Regions from separate parts of the Paraburkholderia sp. J76 genome, predicted to be linked through region 1. Evidence: riboswitches for the same ligand, from Rfam matches in the RefSeq annotation. Region 1 holds a riboswitch; the other holds the start of a gene.

The links. Region 1 has a riboswitch for thiamine pyrophosphate ahead of thiC (phosphomethylpyrimidine synthase ThiC). Riboswitches for the same ligand answer to the same signal wherever they lie in the genome.
Region 2: it holds a riboswitch for thiamine pyrophosphate, as region 1 does, so the genes downstream of both, U5768_RS27925 (FAD-dependent oxidoreductase) here and thiC (phosphomethylpyrimidine synthase ThiC) in region 1, are expected to answer to the same signal.

What each region holds. Positions count from the first base shown of each region.
Region 1 covers NZ_CAJMZJ010000003.1:111,281-115,690, forward strand. The annotation lists gene thiC (phosphomethylpyrimidine synthase ThiC) at 1-1,839, opposite strand, end outside; TPP riboswitch at 1,940-2,069, opposite strand; gene U5768_RS07090 (GreA/GreB family elongation factor) at 2,159-2,566, opposite strand; gene U5768_RS07095 (EamA family transporter) at 3,311-4,216, shown strand; gene U5768_RS07100 (entericidin A/B family lipoprotein) at 4,317-4,410, opposite strand, start outside.
Region 2 covers NZ_CAJMZJ010000018.1:75,001-79,410, forward strand. The annotation lists gene U5768_RS27920 (ABC transporter ATP-binding protein/permease) at 1-980, opposite strand, end outside; TPP riboswitch at 1,278-1,391, shown strand; gene U5768_RS27925 (FAD-dependent oxidoreductase) at 1,667-2,815, shown strand; gene thiS (sulfur carrier protein ThiS) at 2,858-3,055, shown strand; gene U5768_RS27935 (thiazole synthase) at 3,147-3,962, shown strand; gene thiE (thiamine phosphate synthase) at 3,959-4,410, shown strand, end outside.

The DNA of each region.
Region 1 (4,410 bases):
CTGCTTCGCGGCGAAGTCGCGCACGTCCTGCGTGATCTTCATCGAACAGAAGTGCGGGCCGCACATCGAGCAGAAGTGCGCGACCTTGGCCGAGTCCTTCGGCAGCGTTTCGTCGTGGAACTCGCGCGCCTTGTCCGGATCGAGACCGAGGTTGAACTGGTCTTCCCAGCGGAACTCGAAGCGCGCCTTGGAGAGCGCGTTGTCGCGCACCTGCGCGCCCGGATGGCCCTTCGCGAGATCGGCCGCGTGCGCCGCGAGCTTGTACGTGATGATGCCGTCCTTCACGTCGTCCTTGTTCGGCAGACCCAGGTGTTCCTTCGGCGTGACGTAGCAGAGCATGGCCGTGCCGAACCAGCCGATCATCGCGGCGCCGATGCCCGAGGTGATGTGGTCGTAGCCCGGCGCGATGTCGGTGGTGAGCGGCCCGAGCGTGTAAAAGGGCGCTTCCTTGCACCAGTCGAGCTGGAGATCCATGTTCTCCTTGATGAGCTGCATCGGCACGTGGCCCGGGCCTTCGATCATCACCTGCACGTCGTGCTTCCACGCGATCTGCGTGAGTTCGCCGAGCGTCTTCAGTTCGCCGAGCTGCGCTTCGTCGTTGGCGTCGTAGATCGAGCCGGGACGCAGGCCGTCGCCAAGCGAGAAGCTCACGTCGTACTCCTTCATGATTTCGCAGATCTCTTCGAAATGCTCATAAATGAAGGACTCCTTGTGATGCGCGAGACACCACTTGGCCATGATCGACCCGCCGCGCGAGACGATGCCCGTCATGCGGTTGGCGGTGAGCGGCACGTATTGCAGGCGCACGCCCGCGTGGATCGTGAAGTAGTCCACGCCTTGCTCGGCCTGTTCGATGAGCGTGTCGCGGAACATTTCCCACGTGAGATCCTCGGCCTTGCCGTTGACCTTCTCGAGCGCCTGGTAAATCGGCACCGTGCCGATCGGCACCGGCGAATTGCGGATGATCCACTCGCGCGTTTCGTGAATGTGCTTGCCGGTCGACAGATCCATGACCGTGTCGCCGCCCCAGCGGATCGCCCACGTCATCTTGTCGACTTCCTCGCCGATCGACGACGTGACCGCGGAATTGCCGATGTTCGCGTTGATCTTCACGAGGAAGTTGCGGCCGATGATCATCGGCTCGCTTTCCGGGTGGTTGATGTTCGCGGGGATGATGGCGCGGCCACGCGCGATTTCGTCGCGCACGAATTCGGGCGTGATTTCCTTTAGCGCGTTCTCGCCGAACGCCGCGGCGCCGAATGCCTGGCCCGGATGCTGGCGGCCCATCATCGCGGCGAGCTTCGCGCCGTTCGGGCCGCTTTGCTTGAGGCTTTCCAGATATTCGGCACGGCGCTGGTTCTCGCGAATCGCGATGTATTCCATCTCGGGCGTGACGATGCCCTGGCGCGCGTAGTGCATCTGCGTGACGTTCTTGCCTTTTTTCGCGCGACGCGGCGTGCGGTGCAGGCCCGGAAAACGCAGTTCGGCGGTGGCCGGATCGGCGGCGCGCTCGCGGCCGTATTCGGAGGAGAGGCCCGGCAGCGCTTCGGTGTCGCCGCGCTTTTCGATCCAGTTCTGGCGCAGCGCGGGCAGGCCCGCGCGAATGTCGATGCTGGCTTCCGGGTCGGTGTACGGCCCCGAGGTGTCGTAGACATAGACCGGCGGATTCTTCTCGCCGCCGAAGCCCGTAGGCGTATCCGCTTGCGTGATCTCGCGCATCGGCACGCGGATATCGGGCTGCGAACCGGTCACGTAGATCTTGCGGGAATTGGGCAGCGGCGCGATCGCGGCTTCGTCGACGTGCGCGTTGGCGGAAATGAACTTCGGATTCGCGTTCATGCGTCTCTCTCCATGGAAAGCCAAGTGGGAACAACGGCTTAGCAGGAGACGAGACGGAACGTGGACGGACTTCGCTGTGATGGGTGAGGCTTGAGCGATGTTGCGAAGTCCGGACGCTTCCCTGCGCTGGCATTATCCAGATCAGGTTCAAAGGGTATTTCTCACCCGCGAAATACGCTGCACGACTTTCGTTCGATGCGGCGCATGACGCAGGACCCCCGCGTAAGCAAGGCCAAACGATACACCGCGCTGCGACGATCTGGCAAGTGCCTTCGCCAGTGAGATGTGCCAGGCGCGAACTGGCGCAGCTTGCGGCGGCTTACAACGTGAAATCGTTCGAAGCTTCGGGCTGAAACAGGATGCGCTCGATTTTCAGCGTTTCGACCGCGCCTCCCGGCGTGGTGAAGCGCACGCTGTTGCCGCGCTTCGCGCCGAGGAGCGCGAGACCCGCGGGCGAGAACACGTTCAGCCGCCCGGCGTCGACGTTCGCTTCATGCGGATAGACCACGGTGTACGTGAGCGCTTCGCCGTTGCGCTCGTCCACGAGCGTCACCTGCGAGTTCATCGTGACGACATTCGTGGCCACGTCGCGCGGCTCCACGATCGCGGCGTGCTCGAGCAATTCGTCGAGCATGGCCAGGCGTTCGGGCGCGGCGCCCGGCTCTGCGGCGCACTTCTCCAGGCGGGCGACATCGAGTTCGGTGAGGTAGCGCATTTTCTTCGACATGGCGGGTCTCCTTGCGATCCAGAAAAAGTCGAGGTTAGGGCGAGGGCTGGCGGCCCAGATAGCGCGAAGGGGCGCGGGGCCGCAGCGGGGCGCAACGGATCGGCCCGGAGCCCGACCGAACGGCTCCGATAAGGTGGGGAGGCGGGTTCAGTGCGGGCGCCGGGCGGCGCAGAGCGGGGCCGACAGCGCAGCGGACAGTGACGGCAAGGCGCGCGGGCGGGTGGACACGGATCTCGGCGCCAGTCGCTCGCGGGCCGGCCGCAAGCGCGCCGGCGCGCTGCGAAGAGCGCGCGGCGGCAAGGCGGGAGCGGGAGGCGAAACGAGCGAAAACATGGCGGGCGGCGTGTCTCGAACAGGTAATTGAAAGTTAAACGTAATACTCGATCATGCTAGCACGATCTCACAAAGCCGGCGCGCGCGTGGACGCGCTGGCTTTGCAGTGAGCACAGTCTAGAGCAAACGCCATGACGCAGCGCGCATAAAGCCTACTGAAAGCCGCCGCAACGACCGGCGATACTGCATAATGCGGGTCGCCCGTCCCGGGTGTCCTTCGTACTCCGACTTTTTTGCGTTCTTGCGCACCTGCACCATGCTGTCGAGCTTTACCCGTCCCGCCGCCTTGCCGCCGGGGCGCCCGCGGTTCAGCCATTCACGCGCCGCGGCGAAATGACGATGCCTCCCCCTTTGCATTCTCGCGTGAATTCTCGATCGTTCCTCGCCGGAGCCCTGCGGGCCGCAGCGGCGCTGTGGCGTTTTGTGCGCGGCGTGCGGCTGCCGCAATCGCGCGCCGGGCGCGTCGCGCTTTCGCTTGGCGTTGTCTACTTTGTCTGGGGCTCGACGTATCTCGGCGTGAAAGTCGCGCTTGACTCGTTTCCGCCGCTGCTGCTTTCCGGCCTGCGTAATCTGCTCGCCGGCATCGGCCTGTTCGTGTTCGCCATGCGCCGGCGACCCGTCATGCCGACGCTCCTCGAAGTGCGCAACGCCGGCGTGGTGGGCACGCTGCTCGTCGGTCTGTCGAGCGGCATGCTCGCTTACGGCATGCGTACCGTAGGAACCGGCACGGCGGCCGTGATGGTCGCGACGGTGCCGCTCTTTGCTACCGTGATCTCGGCGGTTACCGGCCGGCGCGTGGCGAAGGCCGAATGGGCCGCCGTCGCGCTCGGGCTCGTCGGTATTGCGATTCTCAGCCATGGCGGCGGGGCTTCGGGCTCCGCGGGCGGCAGCCTCGCTATTCTGTGCGGCGCGCTCTTTTGGGCGATCGGCGCGCATCTGGCGGGCAAGCTCAGATTACCCACGGATCTCTTTATCGCGACCGCGCTGCAAATCGGCCTCGGCGGCGCCATGTCGACCGCGGTCGCGTTGGTCACCGGCGAACGCATGGGCGAGTTGCATTTTTTGCCGCTCGCGGCATTCCTCTACCTGATGCTCATCGGCACGATGGCGGCCTACGTCGCGTATGGCTATCTGATCCGCCATACCAGCCCGCTCGTCGCGAGCAGTTGCATGTATGTGAATCCTGTCGTTGCGGTCGCGCTCGGCGCGCTGCTGCTCGGTGAGCCGGTCACGGGCGGCACTGTCGTCGCGACCGTGCTGATTCTCGGCAGCGTGGGTTTGTCCTTTATCTTCGACGACCGCCGCCGTACGTCCTGAATCCTCGCGTCCCGTTAGACACATGCACGCGGCCGCTGCGCATCCGAAGATGCGCAGCGGCCGCGTTTTCTTCGTTCCCCGGCGATCAACTGATCAACTGTTACTTCGCCTTTTCCGCGGAGTTCGTGAGGGCGTGGCCGCCTGCGGAAACGTCTTCGCCGGCACCCGCCATCGTGTTGCAGGCGGAAAGTCCT
Region 2 (4,410 bases), on a different contig from region 1:
GAATCGCTCACGGTGCCGAAGGCCTGCGAGATCTGCATCAGCACGCCAAACGTGAAGGCGCCCGCGAAGTACCGCGGCGCGGCCACGACGAGCGGGAAGATGATGGCGATCTGGCCGTAGAAGCTCAGCACGAAGGTGAGGCGCTTCGTGTACTTCATCACGCGCCACCAGTTTTCGCGGATGTGCTGGAAGAGCCCTTGCGCGTTGCTGCGCTCGGTGTTCATGCCGTCGTAAAGCGCGATCTGTTCGGCGTTTTCGCGCAGGCGGATCAGGCCGAAGCGGAAGTCCGCTTCCACCTTTTGTTGCTGATAGTTGATCGACACGAGCGGGTGGCCGACCTTCTGGATCACGAGCGAGCCGAACACGGCGTAGAGCGCGGCGGCCCAGACCATGTAGCCCGGAATCGCGATCGGCGTGCCGCCCAGCGTGACCGTGAGCGCGCCCGCGAGCGTCCACAGGATCGTGATGAACGAGATGAGCGTGACGACCGTGGAGAGGAGGTCGAGCGTGAGCGAAAGCGTGGTCGTGGCGAACGACTGAAGGTCGTCGCTGATCCGCTGGTCGGGGTTATCGGCGAGACGGTCGCGCTCGATGCGGTAGAACGCGCCCTTGCCGAGCCACTCGTTCAGGAAGCGGTGGGTGAGCCACTGGCGCCAGCGAAAGCCGAGCATCTGCCGCAGATACCGGCCATACACCGCGAGGATGATGAAGCCGAACGCCAGCTCGGTGAAGGTCAGCAACAGTGGCGGGAAGCGCTTGACGTCCTTGGCCTGCAACGCGTTGTAGAACTCCGCGCTCCAGCCGTTCAGCCGCACGTTGATCCACACGACGAGCAGATTCATCACGATGATCGCGACGAGCAGACCCCAGGCGACCCAGCGTTCCTCGGACACCCAGTAAGGCTTGATCAGGCTCCACGCGGTGATCTTCTGATGCTCGTTCTGATCGGGCGTGGCGGGGGCAGCAGGTTGGTTGGTCATGTGCGTCCTGAAGATGTGGCGGCCCGCTCGGGGCATGCGCTCTCGCGCCGCATGGCGGCTGCGGGGCGGCGATTTTGCAGCGATTCTGTCGCCGGGCGCTTAAGTGAGTCTTAATCGGCGAAAAGCGGGCCGAAAGCGGAGACACAAGCGCGCGCCTGCGCCGCCGTGGCGTGGCGCCCATTGTCTCACCGCGCGGGCCTGCGAGGCGAAAGAGGCGGGCTCAGGGCATTGTGCCAGAGCCGGCGGCCCGTTCCGCCGAGGTTTGCGGGCCGCGCGGCTTTTGTGGTCTAATCGACTTTGACGAAACAGGGGTGCTTCACCGGTATGCGGGGCATGCCGTACTGAGGCTGAGAGAGACCCTTCGCACCCGATCCGGGTAATACCGGCGCGGGAAGTTTCAGAAAGTCTTGGCCGGCGCCCAGCCTTCGCAGGGCGCCAGGATTCCCGCCGGGCTGCGCTTTGGGCGCATCGGTTCGTACGAATTCCGCGAGTTTCGCATTCGTGCCGGGCCGTCTGCGCCGCATAGCCTCCACGGTCGGCCTTGCCAGCCGGTTTCGTCCTTGGGTACGTCTGCTGCTGCCGTACGGAAAGGATACGATGACCGCCTATTCTCTTTGCTCCCCGTTTTTTATCGCGTGCGCGGTGCCGTTCGCGTTGCCGTGCGCCTTGCGTGACGGAGCGCCGTCATGAGCCGCGCCCATCATCATCGCGCGGGCGGCATGCCCGACTTTGCCGTGCTGGGCGGCGGCTTGAGCGGCCGGCTCGTCGCATGGCATCTTGCCGGCGAGGGCCATCGCGTCGCGCTCTACGAACGTGGCGGCCCCGAAGGCGGCGAAGCCGCGGCCTGGGTCGCGGCGGCCATGCTCGCCCCTCTCGCGGAGGCGGCTGTGGCCGAGTTGCTCATCACCGAGCTTGGCATCGAGTCGCTCGAAACCTGGCCGCGCATTCTGGCCGGGCTGCCGCAGCCTGTGTTCTTCCAGCGCAATGGCACGCTCGTCGTCTGGCATACCGCCGATCGCACCGAAGCCCCGCTCTTCGAGCGCCGCGTGCGCGCCAACGCGCCGCGTTCGCTCGCCGAGTCGAACTTCGTCGCGCTCGCCGGCGCCCAGCTCGACGCAGCCGAACCGGCGCTCGCCGGGCGCTTCGCGCGCGGCTGGTTGCTCGAAGGCGAGGGCCAGCTCGACAATCGCCAGGCGTTGGCCGCTTTGGCCGCGGGGCTCGCCGATCGCGGCGTGGAGACTCACTGGCATACCACGGTCGACGAGGCCAACCCGCCGCTTGCGCGCGTGACGATAGATTGTCGCGGGCTGGGCGCCAAACCTGTGCTGCCGGGTTTGCGCGGAATTCGCGGTGAAGTCGCGCGCGTGCACGCGCCGGGCATCGCGCTCACTCGGCCGGTGCGGCTGCTGCATCCGCGTTATCCGCTCTATATCGCGCCCAAGGAGAACGACGTTTTCGTGATCGGCGCGACCGAGATCGAAGGCGAGGACCGTTCGCCTGTGAGCGTGCGCTCGGCGCTCGAACTGCTGAGCGCGGCGTTTGCGGTGCATCCGGCGTTCGGCGAGGCGCGCATTCTGGAGTTGAACACGCAGTGCCGCCCGACGCTGCCCGATCATCGCCCGGCGCTCATTTGGGACGGCAAGACCACGCTGCGCGTGAACGGCCTTTACCGGCACGGATTCATGATCGCGCCGGCAGTCGCCGACGAAGCCGCGCGCGTCGCCCAGGCGCTGCTCGACGAGCGCGTGAACGACGCCGATTCCTTCGAGTCGCTGCGCCGCGCCTCGCGCTGGGGCGAGATGCTCCACGTGCAGGGCGCGCACGAGCCGGCCTGAAGCGCTACCCGAAACAATCCGCAGTCTGAGAACGTATTTGCCATGGACATTCACATCAACCAGAAGCCGGTCACGCTGCGCGAGGGCGCGACTGTCGCCGATGCGCTCGCCGCATTTGGCGCGCGTCCGCCGTTCGCCGTCGCGCTGAACGGCGATTTCGTGGCGCGCGCCCAGCATGGCGCGCGCGCGCTCCAGGCGGGCGACCGCCTCGACGTCGTGAGCCCCGTGGCCGGTGGCTGAGCCTCGCTCGCTCAAAGCCTCCGGTCGCGCGCCGCCGCTTGTTGCACAGGTCGCGAGCGCTTTCACGACAACCGCCCAAGGATTCCAACCCATGACCACCACTCCCACCGCCGACGCGCTCACGCTCTACGGCGAAACCTTCGCGAGCCGCGTGCTGCTCGGCACGTCGCGCTATCCGTCGCTGCAATCGCTCGCCGATTCGATGGCGGCCGCGCGTCCCGGCATGATCACCGTCGCGCTGCGCCGCCAGATGAACGAAGGCACCGCCGAAGCGGGCTTTTTCGATCTGCTCAAGCGCCACGGCGTGCCGCTCCTGCCGAACACGGCCGGCTGTCTCACCGTCAACGAGGCCGTGACGACGGCGCACATGGCGCGCGAAGTCTTCGAAACCGACTGGATCAAGCTCGAACTGATCGGCGACGACTACACGCTGCAGCCCGACCCGGTCGGCCTGATCGAGGCCGCTGCGCGACTCGTGAAGGACGGCTTCAAGGTGCTGCCGTATTGCACCGAAGACCTCGTGATCGGCCGGCGCCTGCTCGACGCGGGCTGCGAGGCGCTCATGCCGTGGGGCGCGCCGATCGGCACCGGCAAGGGCGTGATCAATCCGTATGGCCTGCGCGTGCTGCGCGAGCGCTTGCCCGATGTGCCGCTCATCGTCGATGCGGGTCTCGGCGTGCCGTCGCATGCGTGCCAGGTGATGGAGTGGGGCTTCGACGGCGTGCTGCTCAACACGGCCGTGTCGCAGGCCACGCACCCCGATGCGATGGCGCGTGCGTTCGCGCTGGGCGTCGAGGCCGGCCGTGCGGCATTTCTCGCCGGGCCGATGGCCGAGCGCGAGGCGGCGGTGGCGAGCACACCCGTGGTCGGCATGCCTTTCTGGCACCAGGATGGAGACAAACGATGACCGAAACGCTGCGACTTAAGGACCGCGAACTGTTCTGGCCGCCCGCCGACGAACTCACCGAAACGGCGGAGCGCATTCGCGCGCGCCTGGGCGACTGGCAGCCCACGCATGCGCCGTGGCGCATCTGCCTCACGCCGCCCGACGTGCCCAACGGCGGCGATCTCATCATCGTCACCGACGCGGCGCCACATTTGGCCAACATCGCGCGCTGGATGACCGACGGCGCGGGCGTGATCGAAGCCGCGGGCGAAAACCCGAAGGCGGCGCGCGCCACACTGCATCTCGGCGGCGAACGTTACGCGCTCGAAGGCGAACTGGCGGAGGACTGGATTCCCGCGCTGGCGGCATTTCTCGACTGCGGCTTCGATCCGCACGACGCGCTCGTGCTCGCGCTCGCATGGCGCGACGGCGACGAGCAGCAGGCCGACGCGTGGCCCGTCGACATCGA